Regions from separate parts of the Hoeflea algicola genome, predicted to be linked through region 1. Evidence: predicted binding sites of a transcription regulator. Region 1 holds the regulator's gene; each other region holds the start of a gene.

The links. Region 1 encodes LexA, which represses DNA repair genes until DNA is damaged. Its sites were predicted from a motif close to TGTTCNNNNTGTGTTCNG; they were not measured.
Region 2: uvrA (excinuclease ABC subunit UvrA) is a predicted target of LexA. The motif match lies at 1,617-1,634, and genes of this name have one in related genera.
Region 3: OEG84_RS18730 (ImuA family protein) is a predicted target of LexA. The motif match lies at 971-988, and genes of this name have one in related genera.
Region 4: OEG84_RS22925 (PA0069 family radical SAM protein) is a predicted target of LexA. The motif match lies at 2,313-2,330, and genes of this name have one in related genera.

Annotation. Positions count from the first base shown of each region.
Region 1 covers NZ_JAOVZR010000001.1:617,933-622,967, forward strand. Annotated here, with positions in the region: gene OEG84_RS03125 (ComEC/Rec2 family competence protein) at 1-727, shown strand, start outside; gene lexA (transcriptional repressor LexA) at 1,033-1,746, opposite strand; gene OEG84_RS03135 (molybdopterin molybdotransferase MoeA) at 1,845-3,056, opposite strand; gene moaC (cyclic pyranopterin monophosphate synthase MoaC) at 3,056-3,562, opposite strand; gene trpC (indole-3-glycerol phosphate synthase TrpC) at 3,564-4,379, opposite strand; gene trpD (anthranilate phosphoribosyltransferase) at 4,384-5,035, opposite strand, start outside.
Region 2 covers NZ_JAOVZR010000001.1:866,471-871,505, reverse strand. Annotated here, with positions in the region: gene uvrA (excinuclease ABC subunit UvrA) at 1-1,344, opposite strand, end outside; gene OEG84_RS04370 (single-stranded DNA-binding protein) at 1,752-2,297, shown strand; gene OEG84_RS04365 (hypothetical protein) at 2,399-2,659, shown strand; gene OEG84_RS04360 (VOC family protein) at 2,716-3,129, shown strand; gene OEG84_RS04355 (hypothetical protein) at 3,212-3,634, shown strand; gene OEG84_RS04350 (DUF1905 domain-containing protein) at 3,669-3,971, opposite strand; gene OEG84_RS04345 (MarC family protein) at 3,983-4,612, opposite strand; partial or broken gene gyrA (DNA gyrase subunit A) at 4,811-5,035, shown strand, end outside.
Region 3 covers NZ_JAOVZR010000001.1:3,847,926-3,852,960, forward strand. Annotated here, with positions in the region: gene OEG84_RS18715 (FkbM family methyltransferase) at 1-574, opposite strand, end outside; gene OEG84_RS18720 (hypothetical protein) at 571-705, opposite strand; gene OEG84_RS18725 (hypothetical protein) at 753-878, opposite strand; gene OEG84_RS18730 (ImuA family protein) at 1,103-1,864, shown strand; gene OEG84_RS18735 (Y-family DNA polymerase) at 1,848-3,389, shown strand; gene OEG84_RS18740 (error-prone DNA polymerase) at 3,386-5,035, shown strand, end outside.
Region 4 covers NZ_JAOVZR010000001.1:4,733,404-4,738,438, reverse strand. Annotated here, with positions in the region: gene OEG84_RS22940 (tetratricopeptide repeat protein) at 1-720, shown strand, start outside; partial or broken gene OEG84_RS22935 (4-(cytidine 5'-diphospho)-2-C-methyl-D-erythritol kinase) at 761-1,661, shown strand; gene OEG84_RS22930 (glycosyltransferase family protein) at 1,714-2,229, opposite strand; gene OEG84_RS22925 (PA0069 family radical SAM protein) at 2,402-3,559, shown strand; gene OEG84_RS22920 (ribonuclease HII) at 3,799-4,437, shown strand; gene OEG84_RS22915 (F0F1 ATP synthase subunit B) at 4,636-5,035, opposite strand, start outside.

The DNA.
Region 1 (5,035 bases):
CGTGCTGGCGTTACCACCGCTGGCGCCGCGGGCTCCCGATATTCTGGTCAGCGAGGATGGCCGCCTGATTGGCCTGAACACCCCCGATGGTCTTGCCAGCAACGCCGCACGCCCTTCGGAGTTCACCTTCCGGCAATGGCAGACCGCTCTGCGCGGTCCGCAGCACCTGCCGCCAGTGCCCCACAGCACCGCTTTGATCGCCACAGCCACCGAGCCCGAAACACAGGCGGCCCATGAAATGCAGGCAAAAATTCTCGATCCGCTGATGGCCGCTGCCGCAGACCAGCCCTCCCGGTTTCAGTGCGCAAGTCGGGGAGTCTGCGCCGCGATTTACAAGCAGGCGACAATCATCGCCATTGACCGCGCCGAACTGATCGGCCCGGCTTGTGACCGCGCCGATCTGGTGATCGTCGCCACCCCTGTTTATATGAGCGCCTGCCGCTCCGGCGCGACGCTGGTCACATCGCGCAGCTTGCGTCGCAGCGGCGCCCTGGCGATTCGCATCCTCAATGTCGATCCACCAGGGTCGCCGCCGGGGATCGGTGCCAGTGCTGCCACCAGGGTAGCTTCACAGGCCGTGCGTGGATCCGGTGGTATCGGCGCTCGCGGCCGTGCTCCCAGAAAACGTCCGGTATTTGACATCGAGGCAGCCCTTGAGGGGGTCGTCAGGCCGTGGACAGTTCAGCGCTATTATGACTGGCGGACGCAAAGCTATGATTTGCCGTAATAGGCGGCTCGAACCCACATCGCGCAAAACCGGGCAGCGGTTCCGAGATAACGAATTTCTCAAGTTAATCCCGGTCCGGTCTGAGGTGCGGCCTTCAGTCGACCACGCGAACAGGCAATAAAAACAGACCGCAGCAGCAGATGCCGGCGCCATACTGTCTGGGTCCGTACCAAGGCGCCAGAATTGTCTTTCGTCCACCCGCTCATGACAGCGGCCCGGAAATCCGAGGGGATATCCGGGCCGCTTTCGTCTCAAGTCTTACCGCGCGGTTTGCGCGTCCGGCCGTTCAGCCGGGCAGGGCAGTTTTAGTGATAGCGGCGGATCAGGCCCACCAGCTTGCCTTGCACCTTGACCCGGTCCGGGCCGAAAATTCGGGTTTCATAGGCCGGGTTGGCTGCTTCCAGCGCGATCGAAGCACCCTTGCGGCGGAACCGCTTCAGCGTGGCTTCCTCGTCATCGACCAGCGCCACCACGATATCGCCGGGGCTTGCCGTCGAAACATTGCGGATTACCACCGTATCCCCATCAAAAATGCCGGCCTCGATCATCGAATCACCCTTGACCTCAAGCGCGTAATGCTCGCCCGGGCCGATCATTTCCACCGGCACGTTGATGCTGTGGGTGTTGTTCTGAATCGCCGAAATCGGCACGCCAGCGGCAATCCGGCCCATCATCGGCACTTCTGCCGTGGTCGCCGGTTCGTCATTGGCAGGGACTGCACGACGCACCGATTCCGGTTTACCGAGGCTGCCCTGGATCACGCTCGGCGAAAATCCGCGCCGCGGCTGCAAATTGTTCTGGTAGCTCTCGGGCAGCTTGATCACTTCCAGCGCCCGTGCCCGATTGGGTAGGCGGCGGATGAAGCCGCGTTCCTCAAGCGCCGTGATCAGCCGGTGAATCCCGGATTTGGAAGCAAGATTAAGCGCATCCTTCATCTCGTCGAAGGAAGGGGGAATCCCGCTTTCCTTCATCCGTTCGTGAATGAAAAGCAGAAGTTCGTGTTGTTTGCGCGTCAACATGATTCATACGTCCCGGTGCCCGAGGAGAAACAAAACCAGAACCGAAATACCATGTTCTATATGTGTTCCGCAAGAGCAGCCGAAACATTGACGGAACATCAGGGGCGCAAAACCAGCACATCGCAAGCGTCGCCAGCTATTGCCGGCGGCGCAAAAGGCGGCCGAATGATCAGGCAGCGGGCATCCGAAAATATCTTCATCAATGATGAATCCTGACGTAGCGACGGTGTTGCCTCGAGCCCGCCCTCGGGGCCCGGCGCAAGGTCCCCACGAAGATAGTCCTGGCGCTGGTCGTTTTCCGGCAAGTCTCTGGTCAGTATGGCTTTTTGGATCCGCTTCGGGGCAGGGCGTCCGCCCAGTCGTGCCACCAGCGGTTCTAGGAATAGATACGCACAGACAAGGCTCGAAGCCGGATTTCCCGGCAGTCCTAGCACCCGCATTTCACCCAGCCGTCCCGACATCAGCGGCTTGCCCGGGCGCATGGCGATTTTCCAGAAATCGAGCGCCATACCGCGCCCGGTCATGGCTTCCTGCACCAGATCATGGTCGCCCACCGAAGCCCCGCCAATGGTCACCAGCACATCGGCGCCCTGTGAAATTGCCGAATCAAGCGCCGCATCCAGCGCTTCCATCCGGTCCTCGGCGATCCCCAGATCGATCACGTCGGCGCCTGCGCCACGCGCCAGCGCCGCCACTCCAAAGGTGTTCGAGGCAATGATTTGCGATGGGCCAAGCTTCTGGCCGGGCAGGCGCAATTCGTCGCCGGTGGCGAGTATCGCCACCCTTGGCCTGCGTGCCACCGGCAGGCTCGCGTGGTTCATGGCGGCTGCAAAGGTGATCGCGCCCGCGTCGAGCAGCCGTCCGGCTTCGAGCCCCACCTTTCCCTCTGTGAAATCAACACCCGCAGGGCGGATATGCCGGCCGTCTATGGCTGCCTCGTTGATTCTCACGGTGCCGTCGCCAAGCGGTGAGACATGTTCCTGAATGACAATAGCATCGGCGCCCGCTGGCACCGGCGCGCCGGTGAAGATGCGGACTGTCGAGCCCGGCTCAAGCGTCCCGTCAAAACTGTGCCCGGCAGATGATTCGCCTTGAAGCTTCAACACGGTGCCGGCCTTCACGTCTTGCGCCCGCACCGCGTAACCATCCATGGCTGATGCCGCAAACGGGGGATGGGTGCGCAGCGCTTTGAGATCGCGCGCCAGAACCCGGTCGAAACACTCGGCCAGGCCGAGCATTTCCGGCTCACCCCGGGGGGCGGCTCCCTCGAGTATCTGCGCAAGTGCGTCGTCCACTGGCATCAGCGCCATCACTCAGCCTCCTCGGTCTTCAGATCCCAGGTTCCGGACTTGCCGCCGGACTTGGCGATCACCCTGATCCCGCCGATTTCCATGCCGCGGTCCACCGCCTTGCCCATGTCATAGATGGTCAGGCAGGCGACCGACGCTGCCGTCAGCGCCTCCATCTCCACACCGGTCTTGCCGGTCAGTTTTGCCAGCGTGCGCACGCGCAGGCCGGGCAGGGCGTCATCGGCGGTGATGTCGACGCTCACCTTGGTCAGCGCCAGCGGATGGCAAAGCGGAATCAGGTTTGCGGTCTGCTTGGCCGCCATGATGCCGGCAACCCGCGCGACGCCAATCACGTCGCCCTTCTTCATGTTGCCATCAAGGATAAGCTTGAGCGTTTCGGGCTTCATCCGCACATGGCCTTCGGCTTCGGCAATGCGCACCGTATTGGCCTTGTCACCGACATCCACCATTGCCGCCGAACCGTCCTCGGCAAGATGGGTGAGCCGCGAGGAGGTCTCATCGGCCATCTTATTCAGCCGCCGTGCGTGCGCTGTCGCCTGAAAGCAGCATTTGGGTGGCTGCCGTCACATCGGTCTGGCGCATCAGGCTTTCGCCGACCAGGAATGTCGAGATGCCGCTGCGCGACAGCCGCGCACAATCGGCGTGCGATCCGATGCCGCTTTCGCCTACCAGGATCCGGTCATCCGGCACCATCGCCGCCAGCCGTTCGGAAACGCTCAATGAGACCTCGAAGGTCCTCAGATTGCGGTTGTTGACGCCGATCAGCCGGCTATCGAGTTTGAGCGCACGTGTGAGCTCGTCCTCGTCATGCACTTCGATCAGCGCCGCCATGCCGAGCTCATGGGCTTCGTCTTCCAGCCGCTTGGCGTCGTCATCGTCCAGCGACGCCATGATGATCAGGATCGCATCCGCACCCCAGGCCCGCGCTTCGTGCACCTGGTAGATGTCGAACATGAAATCCTTGCGCAGCGCCGGCAGCTTGCAGGCCGCACGTGCCGCGGTCAGAAATTCCGGCGCTCCCTGAAACGAGGGCGCATCGGTCAGCACCGAAAGACAGGCAGCCCCTCCTGCCTCATAGGCCTTGGCCAGCGACGGCGGATCGAAATCGGCGCGGATCAGGCCTTTTGACGGGCTTGCCTTCTTGATCTCGGCAATCAGCGCATAACCGCCATCGGCATGCTTGGCCTCGATTGCGGCAATGAAGTCGCGCGGCGGCTCGGTGTCGGCTGCGCGTGCCTTGATCTCGCCAAGCGGCAGCTTGGCCTTGGCAGCGGCGATCTCTTCGCGCTTGTAGGTTTCGATTCGTGTCAGAATATCGCTCATTGGCTCAGCCCGCCTTTGGTGCAGGAGCATGAGCTTGCGACACACTGACCAGTGTGTCGAGTGCTGCCAATGCCGCACCACTGTCAATTGACTGGTTGGCCAAGGTAATGCCGTCAGCCAGCGTTTCCGCTTTGCCGGCCACCACCAGCCCGCCGGCAGCATTCAGCACCGAGATGTCGCGGTAGGCGCCGGCTTCGCCCTCGAGCAGCCGCTTAAGCGCCTTGGCGTTATAGGCGCCGTCGCCGCCCTTCAGCTTGGCCAGCGGCACCCGCGTCAGGCCAAATTCTTCCGGGGTTGTTTCAAACGAACGGATCTTGCCGTCTTCCAGCGCTACAATTTGCGTCGTTCCGGTCGTGGTCATCTCGTCCAGCCCGTCGCCATGCACCACCCAGACCGTTTCCGATCCCAGATCACGCATCACTTCGGCCAGCGGCTGCAGCCATTCGGGCGCAAACACCCCCAGTAACTGCCTCTTGACGCCGGCCGGATTGGCGAGCGGTCCCAACAGGTTGAAGATTGTTCTGGTGCCAAGCTCGACCCGGCTCGGCCCGACATGGCGCATCGCCGAATGATGGGCTGGCGCGAACATGAAGCCGACACCGGCCTGGTCGATACAGGCGGAAATGCCTTCGGGCGCAAGTTCCAGCGAGATCCCG
Region 2 (5,035 bases), 250 kb from region 1:
AATGTGGCGGCCATCGATCTTGACCGCGCGAGCCTCAGGCTTCAACCGGTAGCCGTCGCAGGCCGGGCAGGGGGCATTGGACATGTAGCGCTCGATTTCCTCGCGCGCCCAGGCGCTGTCGGTTTCCTTCCAGCGCCGCTCGAGATTGGGAATGATGCCCTCGAAATTCTTCGACGTGGTGTAGGAGCGCAGGCCGTCATCATATTTGAAGGCGATCTTGTCGCTGGTGCCGCGCAGAATGGCCTTCTGGCCTTCCGCCGGCAGATCGGCCCAGCGATCACCCAGCTTGAAGCCGAAATGCTTGCCCAGTGCTTCCAGCGTCTGGGTGTAATAAGGTGAACTCGACTTGGCCCAGGGCGCCACCGCGCCGCCGCGCAGGGTCAGGTGCGGCTCGGGGATGATCAGTGCCTCGTCGATTTTCTTCTGCGAGCCAAGCCCGTCGCAGGTCGGGCAGGCGCCATGCGGGTTGTTGAAGGAAAACAGCCGTGGCTCGATCTCGGAAATGGTGAAGCCGGAGACCGGGCAGGCGAATTTCTCCGAAAACAGCATTCGCTCATGGGTTTCATTCTTGGACTTGTTGGCCGAGCCGCCTCCCGAGGTCTCGCTGTCGGGCAGCGGCTTGTCGGCGAATTCGGCAATCGCCAGACCGTCGGCCAGCCGCAAACAGGTTTCCAGGCTGTCGGCCAACCGTGCCGAGATGTCGGGTCGCACGACGATGCGGTCGACGACAATGTCGATGTCGTGCTTGTATTTCTTGTCGAGCGTCGGGGCGTCGGCGATTTCGTAGTACTGGCCGTCGATCTTGACCCGCTGAAAGCCCTTTTTCATGTACTCGGCAAGTTCCTTGCGGTATTCACCCTTGCGGCCGCGCACCACCGGCGCCAGCACGTACAGCCGCGTGCCTTCTTCCAGCGTCAGCACGCGGTCAACCATCTGGCTGATGGTCTGGCTTTCGATCGGCAGGCCGGTGGCCGGCGAATAGGGCACGCCGACGCGCGCAAACAACAGCCGCATGTAATCGTAGATTTCGGTCACGGTGCCGACGGTGGAGCGCGGGTTGCGGCTGGTGGTCTTCTGCTCGATGGAGATTGCCGGCGACAGCCCGTCGATCTGATCGACATCGGGTTTCTGCATCATCTCGAGAAACTGCCGCGCGTAAGCCGACAGGCTCTCGACATAGCGGCGCTGGCCCTCGGCATAGATGGTGTCGAACGCCAGCGAGGATTTGCCCGACCCCGACAGCCCGGTCATCACGATCAGGCTGTTGCGCGGCAGATCGAGATCGACATTCTTGAGATTGTGCTCGCGGGCTCCGCGAATGGTAATGGATTTCAGTTCCGTCATGACGCCGCCGATTTGCCGTGGAGCGTCCTGTGCGTTCGCCTGAACGCCCGCGGTTCGCTCGCATATTCAAAAAGCCTCAACGGTCCGATTTCCCCATCCGAGGTCGCAATCGAATCCCGCAAAAACACTGCCCCTCATGAACACCAGACTTGCATTATGGTTCCGGGGGCAGACCAGACCCATACATAAGCACCTCATCCGCAATGTCGAGATGCCGCGCTTGCGGTTGCACTGTCCGAGGCGAATCTCTTGACAGAAACTGACATAATCATTAGAACAAATAAAGAACAAAAAAGGCCTGTGGATTGTGCTGGCCGGCAGGACGGGGGAATAGGCGATCCTGTAAGGTGCCCTTGATTTGGACGGGGCGGCGCAGAGCCGCCTGAAGTGTTGGAAGGTGAAACATCATGGCGGGCAGCGTCAACAAGGTCATACTCATTGGCAATCTGGGTGCCGATCCGGAGATCCGGCGCACCCAGGACGGTCGTCCGATCGCCAATCTGTCGATCGCCACCTCGGAGAGCTGGCGCGACAAGAATACCGGCGAACGGCGCGAAAAGACCGAATGGCACCGGGTTGTCATTTTCAACGAAGGTCTGTGCAAGATTGCCGAAAGCTATCTCAAGAAGGGCTCGAAAGTCTATCTTGAAGGCCAGTTGCAGACCCGCAAATGGACCGACCAGTCGGGTCAGGACAAATACTCCACGGAAGTGGTGCTGCAGGGCTTTAACGGCAACCTGACGATGCTCGACGGCCGCAATGAAGGCGGCGGTGGCGGCGGGAGCCGTAGTGGCGGCGGCGGCGATTATGGTGGTGATTTCGGCGGCGGCGCTCCCTCGGGTGGTGGCGGTCGCGGTGGATCGGGTGGCGGCGGTGGTTCCGGAGGCGGATTTGGCGGCGGCGCCGGTGGTGGTGGCGGATCCCGCGATCTCGACGACGACATTCCGTTCTGACCAACAGCTTGACTGTAAGGTCGCTTTGTCAGTCCGGTTTTGGTTCGGGCGCTCCGCTCATGCGGCGCGCGCCGAGCTGAACAGTGGGGAGGACAATGACCATGGCAGAAGAACAGACAACATCGCAACAAGCGCCCGTGTCACGGTGGCGGATCATTCTGGCGGCGGTGCTTGATTTCTTCACCGCGTTTTTTGTCATTGGTTATCTGGTCGGCACCGTCACCGGTGAAACAAGCGGTGCGGGGTTCCAATTGAACGGGATGTCGGCGCTGGTGGCGTTTGCCCTGGTCGTGGCCTATTTCTGGCTCTGTGGAAAATATCTCGGCGGAACCATCTGGCAGCGAATCCTCAAGGCACGCTGATGCCCATCCGCTGATTTTGCAGGCAGGTCAGCCCTGCGGGGATACGGGAGACAGATTTGCGCCAGTCCATTACCCATGTTGCCCTCGTGGTGCGCGATTATGACGAAGCCATTGGCTTTTACTGCGGTGTGCTTGGCTTCGATCTCCTCGAAGACACTTATCAGCCCGAGCAGGACAAGCGCTGGGTGGTGGTGCGGCCCAAGGGCGGGCAGGGCGCCTCGATCGCGCTGGCGCGGGCGTCCAGGCCGGAGCAGGAACCGTTTGTCGGCAACCAGACCGGTGGGCGTGTGTTCATGTTTCTCAACACCGATGATTTTGCCAGGGATTTCGCCCGGCTGAATGCCGCCGGTGTCGAATTCGTGCGCGAGCCGCAGATCCATGATTACGGCACGGTGGCGGTTTTCCGCGATATCTACGGCAATCTGTGGGACCTGCTGCAACTCGCCGAAGGCCATCCCGCGGCTGTTTGAGCCCCGCTCTGATGACAATGTGGGCGCCGTTGCACTCAAAATTGATTGGCATTGGCGCTGGCGAGCAGCCAAATATAGCTGCATGACAGCTTCAGCACACAAAACCCTTCACCGGTCCCTTCATCGTTTACCGCGCCTTGTGGTCCTCTCCCTGTTTGCCGCCGCAGCAGCGCTTGCCTTCTCTATTGCCGCGGGGGCCGCCGAGGCTGATGTGGTCGCGGCCAAGTTCAAACGTGCTTCTGACGGCACCTACCGGTTCGATGTCAGCGTTCGGCACGCCGATGACGGTTGGGAGCATTATGCCGACAAATGGCAGGTGCGTGGCCCTGATGGCGAGGTCTACGGCGAAAGGGTGCTTGCACATCCGCATGACACCGAGCAGCCGTTTACCCGCAGCCAGTCCGGCATTGTCATTCCTGACGGTGTCGATGCCGTCACCATCCGCGCCCATGACATTCGGCACGGCTGGAGCGGCAAGGAACTGACAGTCGATCTCGCCGAATAACCTGCCGGAAGCCGGGTAGGCCCCGTATCGGGGTTCAACCGGTCGTCAGATCAACGGTGATGCGGTCGCCTGCGGCAAGTGATTCTGCCCGGCGGATAGCAGCCTTGACCGGCAGGAAGTAGCAGCCAGATTTTGTGTCGGGAAACAGCGATGTGGCCCATTCGGAGTTGCCGATGCAGACACGCACCCGAACCGAGCCAAAGCTGTTGGTCTTGCCCGCGTAAAAGCGGATCTGGTGCGAGATTTCAAGTGGAACAGTGACAAAGTTCCAGGGTGCCTTGGCGGTATCAACCCGCCAGAGCTCGGCCTCGAAGCGGTTCGATTGTTCAGGTTCCACCAGCCGCTCCGTCAGACCGTCAGGAATGCCTGCTTGATGCCGTCGACCACGAACTGCACCGACAGCGCCGCCAGCACAACACCAAGAAGCCGGGTGAGGATGGTGCGGCCGGTATCGCCCAGGAACCGGTCCAGCCGCTCGGCGATGACGAGAAAGGCAAACAGCACCAGCGAAGCGGCGATGATGACGCCGATCAGTCCGGCGCGCTCAACCGGCGCATAGAACGACCCCGCCAGCAGGATCACCGCCGAGATCGCCCCGGGCCCGGCAATCAGCGGGATCGCCAGCGGAAACACCGCGACATTGGAGATGTGGTCCTTGGTGATGGCTCGCTCGGCACTCTTTTCCTGGCGTTCGTGGCGCTTTTCAAAGATCATCTCGAAGGCGATCCAGAACAACAGGATGCCGCCGGCGATACGGAAGGCGCCGAGTGAAATGCCGAGCACACCGAGGATACTGGCGCCGGCAATGGCGAACACCATGAGGATACCGGCGCCGGTGATGGTGCCGCGCAACGCCACCTGCAACCGCTGGCTTCTGGTCATGCCGGTTGTCAGGCCGAGAAAGATTGCTGCCAGTCCCGGCGGATCGAACATGACGATGATGGTGACAAAGGCATTTATGATCAGATCGGCATTCATGCGACATCCCCCTGCGCACCTTGAAAACCGGTGCTTTCAACCGGCTTACGACACCACGGCGGCAACCGAAACCCCCGATCTTGACGACAGCAGTGGAGAATGTTGCGAGAAAGCCCGAATTCGGGCGTGATAATTGGCGACGCGGTTGGGTTTCGGCTATAAGGCGCTAATGATTCCATTCAATGTTCGTGGACCGCTTTGACAGACCAGAAAACACCCGCCGGACCGATTACGCCAGGCATTCAACCGGTTTCGATTATCGATGAGATGCAGCGCTCCTATCTCGATTACGCCATGAGCGTGATCGTCAGCCGGGCGCTGCCGGACGTGCGCGACGGGCTCAAGCCCGTGCACCGCCGAATTCTGCACGCCATGCACGAGGGCGGCTATCACTGGAACCGCAAATACGTGAAGTCGTCGCGT
Region 3 (5,035 bases), 3.2 Mb from region 1:
CGACAATGGCATCGTCGTTCTTGCGAACCACCAGTTGTCCGACCGCCTCCCGGTCGCCGACGGCACTGGCAATCGCGGTGACATTGGCAAGGCCGCTGAGCGCTGCATTGCGCAGCAAGCGTGCGGTCATCAGCGGATTGGCGTCAATTGAAATACAGCGCCCGCGAGTCCCGGCGGCGCGCGCCAATGGCAGGCTGTAAAGGCCGATATTGCAGCCTACATCGACAAACACACCACCATCCGTCATCGCTCCGCACAGGAAATCGATGTCCTGTGCATTGTAATCGAGGTTGAGCAGGATGCCGTATTCGATCAGGTTGCGCCCACCTTCGAGCCGGAAAGCCACATCGCGAAATTCGATGTCAATGTCACGACCGCCGCCAAGCAGAAACACCAGCCGGCTGACGGTGGCGCGGAAGACACCGCGGCGGAACAGGCTGTTGCGTGCGGCGTTGATCACCAGCCGCTGGAATGCGTTCGGCGGGCGGTTGCCGGGCGCTTCAGCGGCGCTGGCCGATGCTCCCGCAGCCGTCCAGCGATGTGCATCAAGCTGCTTCCACTCCGGGCCGCTCACGAGCTTGCCTCGTTTACGCTCATGCTTTTGCCCAAGCAGGGGCCGGCATGGCGCACGATCCGCAAAGCCGTGTGGACGCGAACGGTCACGCCGGTGATCATGGCAAGCTTTGGCGGAGTGGTGCTGGTCACGGCTGCGGCTATCCCTTCGGCGGTGGTCTGCCCGATCCGAGCAGCCTTCAATGTGGAATCGTCGTACCGGGAAGCTTTTCCTTGTTCTTGACGGTAAATTCAAGCCGTGAGCAACGAAACACCGGCGCAACCGGCGTTGCTGCAGCCCGGCTGATGGCCAATTGGCTGGCCATCAGGTCGTCAGAGGGGCAAATTGCCTAGCTTCCAGGGGCTGTCATCCGGGTAAAACAGCTGATTGACTCTCGTATCGGATTAAGCATTAATATGGAACATAACATGAACATTTAGGTGCAACATGGACCTTGCGAGATTGCGGGCCGCGACGGATATATTGAACGATCATACGCGGTCTCAAGACAGGCAATCTCCCGGCGCCGGAGGCTCACAGCAATTATCGTTGGGCGCCGTTGCGGTTGACCGGCACCTTGAGGGTGGCCTCGTCTGTGGCGGACTGCACGAAGTGCGCTGCGCGCTGGCGCGCGACATTGGTGCCGGCGCCGGATTTGCGTTCGGGCTGGCGCGCCGTGCTGCCGATGCCCGGCAGGATGGTCGACGCCGGATTGTCTGGGTCAATGATCCTGCCGCGCGCAGCGATGGCGGCGAACTTTTCCCGGTTGGGCTTGCCCAGCACGGGGTGGATCCATCGTGGCTGACGCTGGTCGAGCCGCGTGATCTGCAAGGCGCCATGTGGGCGGCCGACGAGGCGGCGGGCTGTGCCGACCTGGCGGCCATGGTGTTTCAGATCAGGGGTAATCCGGCGCGTTTCGATATCACCGCCACCCGGCGGCTGATGTTGCGCGCGCGGGCCAGCGGGGTGCTGGCACTGACCTTGCGCCAGAGCGGGGAGGAGGAGGCCGGCGCGGCAGTGACGCGCTGGCAGGTGCAGCCACATCCTTCGGGGACGGATGATCTCGACCATCGTGGCGTGGGGGCAATGCGGCTGTCCCTGACGCTGGAACGCAACCGCGCCGGACGCACCGGCCAATGGCTTTTAGCCTGGAACGCAAAGATGAGAGCTTTTGAACATGCCGCATCATCCCCCGCAGCGCCGGCAGCGCATTCTCTCCATCACCTTCACCCATCTGCCAACCGACGCGATCCGTCGGACGGCATGGGGCAGGTCCTGGATCACCGACAGGGTTTTGGACACGCATCCTGAGGCGCCGCCGCTGGTTGTCACCGATACGCACAAGAACGCCATCCGCATCATTGCGCTGGATGATCGCGCCCGGGCCTGCGGCATCCGCGCCGGCCAGACGCTGAGCGACACCCGTGCGCTGGCGCCCGGTCTCGCCTGTCATCCGGCAGATGCCGCCAGTAACCGTGCGTTACTGATGCGCATTGCCGCATGGTGCGAGCGCTATACGCCGCTTGTTGCGCTCGGCATGGAGGCGCAGGCGCAGAACGGGGCAGCGCCCGACCACGGCCTGTTCATGGATATTACGGGCTGTACCCATCTGTTTGGCGGCGAGGCGGCGCTGATCGCCGATCTCGAAGCCCGGCTTTTGGCGCAAGGCTTTCATGTCAGGCTGTGTCTGGCCGATACCCCCGGCGCAGCCTGGGCGATGGCCCGCTACGGGCAGGCGCGGCTGATTGCCGAGGGCGGCCATGGCGAGGCGATCCTGCCGCTCAGCCTGAGCGGTCTGCGGCTACAGCCGTCCCTGGTCGCCTCGCTCGGCCGGGTTGGGCTGAAGACCATTGGCTGCATCGCCAGCCTGCCGCGCGCGCCACTGGCCGCCCGTTTCGGCACCAGGTTGATGCAGCGGCTTGATCAGGCGCTGGGCCGCGAGACGGAGGCGATTTCGCCGATCATGCCGGTGGCGGAGCTTTCCACCGAGCGCCGTTTCGCCGACCCGATGAGCCAGCATGACGAGATCGCCCATGTGATCGCGGCGCTGGCATCGGGGATCATCGAACCGCTCGAACAGCGTGGCCTCGGTGTCCGCCACTGCCGGCTCAGATTGTTCAGGGTCGATGGTCATGTTGCCTCGCTCAGTGTCCAGACAGCCCGGCCGCTGCGCAATGCCGCGATGATCACCCGGTTGTTTGAAGAACGCCTCGCCAGCCTGCACGACGACCTCGATGCCGGTTTCGGCTTTGATCTGGCGCGGCTCGATATCGTCCATGCCGATCCGTTCGATGCCGGCCAGTCTGAATTGATGGCCGGACAGACAGCCGGCCATGGGGCGACCGAAAGCCATGATGCGCTGGTCGATCGGCTTGGCGCGCGGCTCGGTCTCGGCCGGGTTCAGCATTTCGTGCTGGCCGACACCCACATCCCCGAGCGCAGCTTCGGCCGGCAGCCGCTGGCCCATGCAGGCGTGCGCGGCGCGGACAAAGGCAACAGCGCGCTGGCCTTGGCGCCGGATCTGCCAGTTCCCTGCGACCTCGTCACCCGTCCGCTGATTCTGTTTGACCGGCCCGAGCTGATGCACACCATCGCCGAAGTGCCCGACGGCCCGCCGCTCAGGTTCCGCTGGCGCGGGGTTTTCTACGAGGTGGCGCGCTCGGAAGGGCCTGAACGTATCGCCTGCGAATGGTGGCGCGACGGCCGCGGTGCCCGCAGCCGCGATTATTTTCGCGTCGAGGACCGTCAGGGCTATCGCTTCTGGCTGTTCCGCCACGGGCTTTACGGCCGTGAGACCAGCGAGCCCAGCTGGTACATGCACGGGCTGTTTGCATGAGTGCGTCCGTTCCCTCCGGGCCGGCCTATGTCGAACTGGCCGCGACCAGCAATTTTTCCTTCCTGCACGGCGCCTCGCATGCCGAGGAGCTGGTGGTGCAGGCTGCCCGGCTCGGGCTTGGCGGTATTGCAATTGCCGACCGCAATTCCCTGGCCGGTGTGGTCCGTGGCCACATGGCGGCCAAGCAGGAGGGGCTCGCCTATGCGCCGGGCTGCCGGCTGGTGTTTGTCGATGCCGCCCCCGATATTTTGGTCTGGCCCGAAGATGGCGCCGCCTACGCCAATCTCTGCGAGTTGCTGACACGGGGTAAACGCCGCGCACCGAAGAGCCAATGCCACCTGACGCTGGAAGATCTCCTCACGCTTGGCCAAGGCCTGCTGATGGCCGTGGTGCCACCGGTTGCTGCCGCCGGGCAGGATCTGGCCCGAGGCCTGGCGCCGGTGCTAGAGCGGCTGCGCGAGGTCTTTCCCGGTCACCTTCATCTGGCGCTGGCGCGCCATCACCGCAGTGACGATCAGCGTCGCATGGCAGCCCTTGCGCAACTCGCCCATGATCACCAGGTGCCGCTGCTGGCGATTGGCGACGTGCTCTATCACACGCCTGAACGCCGGCCGCTGCAGGATGTGCTGACCTGCATCCGCGAGCACGCGACGCTGGCCAGTATCGGAACAAGGCTTGAGCCCAATGCAGAACGGCACCTGCGCTCGCACGCCGACATGCTGCATCTGTTCAAGGGCTACGAGGCGGCGGTCGCGCAATCGGTCACGCTGTTCGGGCGGATCAGGTTTTCGCTGGATGAGCTGCGCTATCAATACCCCGACGCGCCACTGTTTGAAGAACTCGGCCCCAAACCGCTCCCGGCCCAGCAGGCACTGGAACAACTCACCACACTGGGCCTTCAAAAGCGCTATCCCGAAGGCGCGCCGGACAAGGTGCTCAAGGCCATCGCCCATGAAACCCGGCTGATCAAGAAGCTCGATTACGCGCCCTATTTCCTCACCGTCTATGACATCGTCCGCTTTGCCCGCTCGCAAAACATCCTCTGCCAGGGGCGAGGTTCGGCGGCCAATTCCGCCGTCTGCTATTGCCTCGAGATCACCGAGGTCGACCCCGGCAAGGTCGACCTCCTGTTCGAGCGCTTCATCTCCGAGGAGCGCAACGAGCCGCCCGATATCGATGTCGATTTCGAGCATGAGCGGCGTGAGGAGGTGATCCAGTATATATACTCGAAGTATGGACGTGACAGGGCAGGACTCGCCGCCACGGTGATCACCTATCGGGCACGGTCAGCAATCCGCGAGGTCGGCAAGGTGTTCGGACTCTCCGAGGACGCGATCGCCGCCATTTCAGGCACCAAATGGGGCGGTTGGTCGCGCGAGGTCGACCCCGAGGACGCGCGCCGTGCCGGCCTCGATCCGACCGACAAGCATCTTGCCCAGATGCTTGATCTGGCGAGCCAGATCATCGGCTTCCCGCGCCATCTCTCCCAGCATGTCGGCGGTTTCGTCATCACCCGCGACAAGCTGTCCTCGCTGATCCCGATCGAGAACGCGGCGATGGAGGATCGCACCATTGTCGAATGGGACAAGGACGATCTAGAAAGCCTCGGCATGCTCAAGATCGATGTGCTGGCGCTCGGCATGCTG
Region 4 (5,035 bases), 4.1 Mb from region 1:
AAGGATATCAGAAGCTACCTCGCCTATGGCAGCGTGCTGTCGCAGGACAAGGACTATGCGGAAATGGCGCTCAATTACGAGACCGCCATCGCAGTGGTTGGACCGACGCCGACGCGCAACGACTGGAACCTGTTCTTTCAGGCCGGTATCGCCCAGGAACGGTTGAAGCAATGGCCACGGGCCGAGCTGCATTTCAAGCGCGCGCTGGAACTGTTTCCGGATCAACCACAAGTCATGAACTACCTCGGCTATTCCTGGATCGACATGAACATGAACCTCAAGGAGGGCATGGATCTGATCCGTGCTGCCGTCGATCTGAGGCCGAATGACGGCTACATCGTCGATTCGCTGGGCTGGGCGCATTACCGGCTCGGCCAATATGACGATGCGGTGCGTGAACTTGAACGCGCGGTCGAGCTCAAGCCGGCCGATCCGACCATCAATGATCACCTTGGCGACGCCTATTGGCGCGTTGGCAGGACACTTGAAGCCACATTCCAGTGGAACCGGGCGCTTGCCAATGAACCCAGTGATGAACTCAAGCCGCAGATCGAGCAGAAGCTGCGCGACGGGTTGCCGACTGACGCCGGAGCAATGCCGACGACCGCCGAAGGCGGGCTCAAGGACAGCGGCGCGGTAGTGCCAGAAGCGGGCACTGCGGGCACCGACAAGAAGAGTGATCTGGCACCGGAGAACGGCAAGCTCCTGCAGCAAGGCTGAGCGGCTTTGCTATCTGGCAATAGTTTGAGACACAGCATCAATGCTGACAGCTAATGCTCCGGCCAAGATCAATCTGGCGCTGCACGTGACAGGACAGCGGGCTGATGGGTATCACCTGATCGAGAGCCTCGTGGTCTTCACCGAACTCGGAGACGAAGTGTCGGTCAGTCTGGCCGATACCGATTCGTTTGATCTTGGCGGGCCTGAAGCCGGCGCCTTGTCGGGGCTGGCAGCGGACGGCAATCTGGTGACCCGGGCGCGCGATGCGTTGCGGCAGACTGCACAGGCTGCGGGTCATGCGGCGCCGCCGGTGCAGATCAGGCTCGACAAGCGACTGCCGGTGGCCTCTGGCATCGGCGGCGGCTCTGCCGATGCAGCGGCTGCTCTCAGGCTACTGGGGCAGATTTGGCGCTTTCAGCCGGACACCAAAACGCTTTCGGAAATCGCACTCAGCCTCGGGGCGGATGTGCCGATGTGCCTGACGTCGCGCCCGCTGATTGCTTCAGGAATCGGTGAAAATCTATCTGCGCTCGATATCGGCCTTACGCTCGACATGGTGATCGTCAATCCACGGATCGCGGTGTCAACACCGGCCGTCTTTGCCGCACTTCAATGCCGTCAGAACCTGCCGCTGCCACATCCCGGTCGGCTGGATGACAGGGAAGCATTCACAGCCTTTCTGACAACCACCCGCAACGATCTTGAAGTGCCCGCAGGAAAGAAGTTTCCGGAGATTTCTGCCTGTCTTTCCGCGCTTTGCGAGATCGGGTGCTGCATTTGCCCGCATGTCGGGATCCGGGGCTAGTTGTTTCGGGCTCTATGACACCACGGAGGCAGCGCGTGCTGCGGCAGCGTCAATCCAAGCTGCACACTCCGACTGGTTCGTCACTGCAACACGGACCCTGTCTGCAAACAAAGGGATGGCCCCATCATCCCTGTGACCTGACAGAACCGCTGGCGAGGGATGCTTACTGATCGTGGCTGCCGGCTGTCTCAGCGATGCGCCAGAACTGCGGCGGGAACGATCTCGCATTTGAGCCGCTTCATCGCCAGGCCGCGACCCAGACTTTCAAGCGCATAGCCAGATTTGGCATTGGCGATGGCCTGCGCCTTGGGGACAAGCACGCCGTGTTCCAATGCGGATGCGCGATGGCGAAACCGCGCCAGGAACGGCAAACGGTACTCCCGTGACCGGCTCATCCGCGCCGCCTGCCCGCCGACAGCCAGATGCTGGCCAATGTGATCGATCCAACCCAGCAGCGGGCGCGCGCCTGGCTCCAGCAGCAACAGCCAGTCGCCGCGCGCCGAACGCACCACATCTCGAAGATCGGGATCTTCAAGAAACCTGCACCCTGCCGCATCGGCAAGCTGTGCGGTGCCGTCGCTGGAACCACGATCGAGGATTACCACCTCAGCCACCAACCCTTCGACCGCACCGGCGACAAGCACCGACAACGTCGCCGCAAGCGCGCTTTCCTGGTCCTTGCATTCAATAAATACGCTGATCATCGCCCCTTCTAGTCGATGATTGGACGATAGACCAGAAGCTGGTTTGGCGTGAAATCATGGAAATGCGAACAGCTTCCGCATTTTGTTCTTGCTTTGTTCGTCTCTCTAGCCTAGGAATATAATCACGATTATCGCCCCGAACCATTGTCCCGATAAGCCGCATGGAGGTGTCATGCCCAGTCTTTCATCTTTGAAGCAGACAGCCTTTGCGCCTGGACTGCAGGCTGTGGAAGCCGATGCGCTGGTCAAAGCCAGCGGCTTTCGGGTGAGCGATGAGCGGATTCGCGGTCGCGGCGCCGGGCTCAACATGACCGGCCGTTATGAGCTCAAGACCCGCGAAGTCTTCGATGATGGTTGGAGCAGCCTCGAAGAGCTGGCGCCGTTCAAGACCGAAGTGCAGGTGGAAAAGCCGCGCACCATCATTACCCGGAACCAGTCGCCGGATCTGTCATTTGATCGCTCGATCAATCCCTATCGTGGCTGCGAGCACGGCTGCGTCTATTGTTTCGCCCGTCCCACCCACGCCTATATGGGATTGTCGGCGGGGGTGGATTTCGAAGCCAGGTTGTTTGCCAAACCAGATGCGCCGCGGCTTCTCGAGCGCGAGTTGTCGCGTCCAGGCTACAAGGTCCAGCCGATCGCCATTGGCACCAACACCGACCCGTATCAGCCGATCGAGCGGCAATGGCGCATCATGCGGCAATTGCTCGAGGTCCTTGAAGCTGCCGGGCATCCGGTGGGGATCGTCACCAAATCGGCACTGGTGATGCGGGACATCGACATTCTGTCGCGGATGGCCTCAAAGGGGTTGGCGCGGGTAGCGCTGTCGGTGACAACGCTGGACCGGAAACTGGCGCGGACCTTGGAGCCAAGGGCCTCGACGCCCGAAAAGCGGCTTGAAGCAATGCGTGCGCTTTCCGATGCCGGCATTCCGGTTTCGGTGATGGCAGCCCCGGTGATCCCTGGTCTCAATGACCACGAGATCGAACGCATTCTCGATTCTGCCAAGGCAGCGGGCGCCGATGCCGCCGGTTACGTGATGCTGCGCCTGCCGATCGAGGTCAGCCCGCTGTTTCGCGACTGGCTGCTCAGACACTACCCTGACCGCTATCGACATGTGATGTCGCTGATCCGCTCGATGCGTGGTGGCAAGGATTATGACGCCGAATTCGGCAAGCGAATGCGCGGGACCGGGCCCTATGCCTGGCAGATTGCCCGTCGTTTCGATCTCACCGCAAAGCGACTTGGGCTCAACCTGCGCAAGGCACAGCTGAGAACCGACCACTTCATCCCGCCCCGTGGTGAAGGAGTACAATTGAGCCTGCTGTGAGGCTTACCCCGAGGCTTGCCTAATCTGGGGAACAACAGCTCCATTTACACCAAATCAGGCGAGCACGTGGCGCTTGTTGAGAATATCGAGCGACCTTTGCGTGTTGTGTAGACGCGCGACGCTCTTGAAATCCGGACCGCCAACCGCCCCGTCCAGGCGGTCCGGCGCCCGAGCGGCCTCCCGTCCCGAGCCGCCGGGCCTTGCAGAGGATCGGGCGGGTGTGCGAGCCTCGCCGCAACATGGCCCGCACCCCGCCCGATTCCCTGTTTCCCGATTACCCGGCGATGCCCGATGACCGCTTCGAGCGACATTTGGCGGTGCATGGGCTTGTGGCCGGACTCGACGAAGCCGGACGTGGCCCGCTTGCAGGGCCCGTGGTCGCTGCCGCAGTGATTCTCGACCTGCAAGCCCTGCCCGACGGACTCAATGATTCCAAGGCACTGTCTAAGAAGGCCCGCGAACGGTTGTTCGAGGAAATCCTCGTCACATCCACGGTTTCTATCGCCAGCGCCTCGGCGCGGGAAATCGAGGCCACCAATATCCGTGCCGCAAGTCTCACTGCAATGAGCCGGGCATTGCACTCGCTGCCGCTGATACCAAGTTATGCGCTGGTCGATGGCCGCGACATACCGCCAGGGGTCAAATGCCCGGCGCGAGCGCTGATCAAGGGGGATGCACGTTCGCTGTCGATTGCAGCAGCCTCGATCATCGCCAAGGTGACGCGCGACCGGATGATGACGCGTGCTGCCGCAATCTACCCGGCCTACGGATTTGACAGCCACATGGGCTATGGATCCGCCCGTCACCTTGTGGCAATTACCGAGCACGGGCCCTGCCCGCTGCACCGAATGACATTTCGTCCATTGCGCAAGGACTAAAAGGGCGGGCAGTGTTCGAACGGGCCTGGCTGAGCATCTCCGGGTATTTAGTCACGCGACCGGCGTCAGTTAGCCACCAGGTCCACCGCACACACCCAATACCGAGACGTCCCGCGTGCGGCTGCGGCGAGCTGTCTGTGAATCAAAAAAGGCCAGGATAAGATCCCGGCCTCAAATGCTGCTTATCAGGCGTATGCGTCAGTTGAGCTGCTTCTTGAATTCCTCAAGCGACGATTTGAACAGGCTGCCGGAAACCTTGTTGTCGACCTTTGAGCCGATCAGGTTTTCGGCCGCTTTCATCGCCAGATCCACGGCGGAAGCCCGGACCTCGTTGATCGCATCTGCCTCGGCCTGCTGGATCTTCTGCTCGGCCATCGCTGTGCGGCGGCTGACGAACTCCTCGGTCTTCACCTTGGCTTCTTCACGCAGCTGCGCAGCTTCCTTTTCCGCAGCGCTGAGAAGGCCAGCAGCCTCGACTTCAGCTTCCTTGCGCTTGCGCTGATACTCGGCAAGCAACTGCTGGGCTTCTTCACGCAGCTTGGTGGCCTGTTCGAGTTCATTGCGGATCTGGTCGGATCGCTTGTCCAGCGCAGCGCCC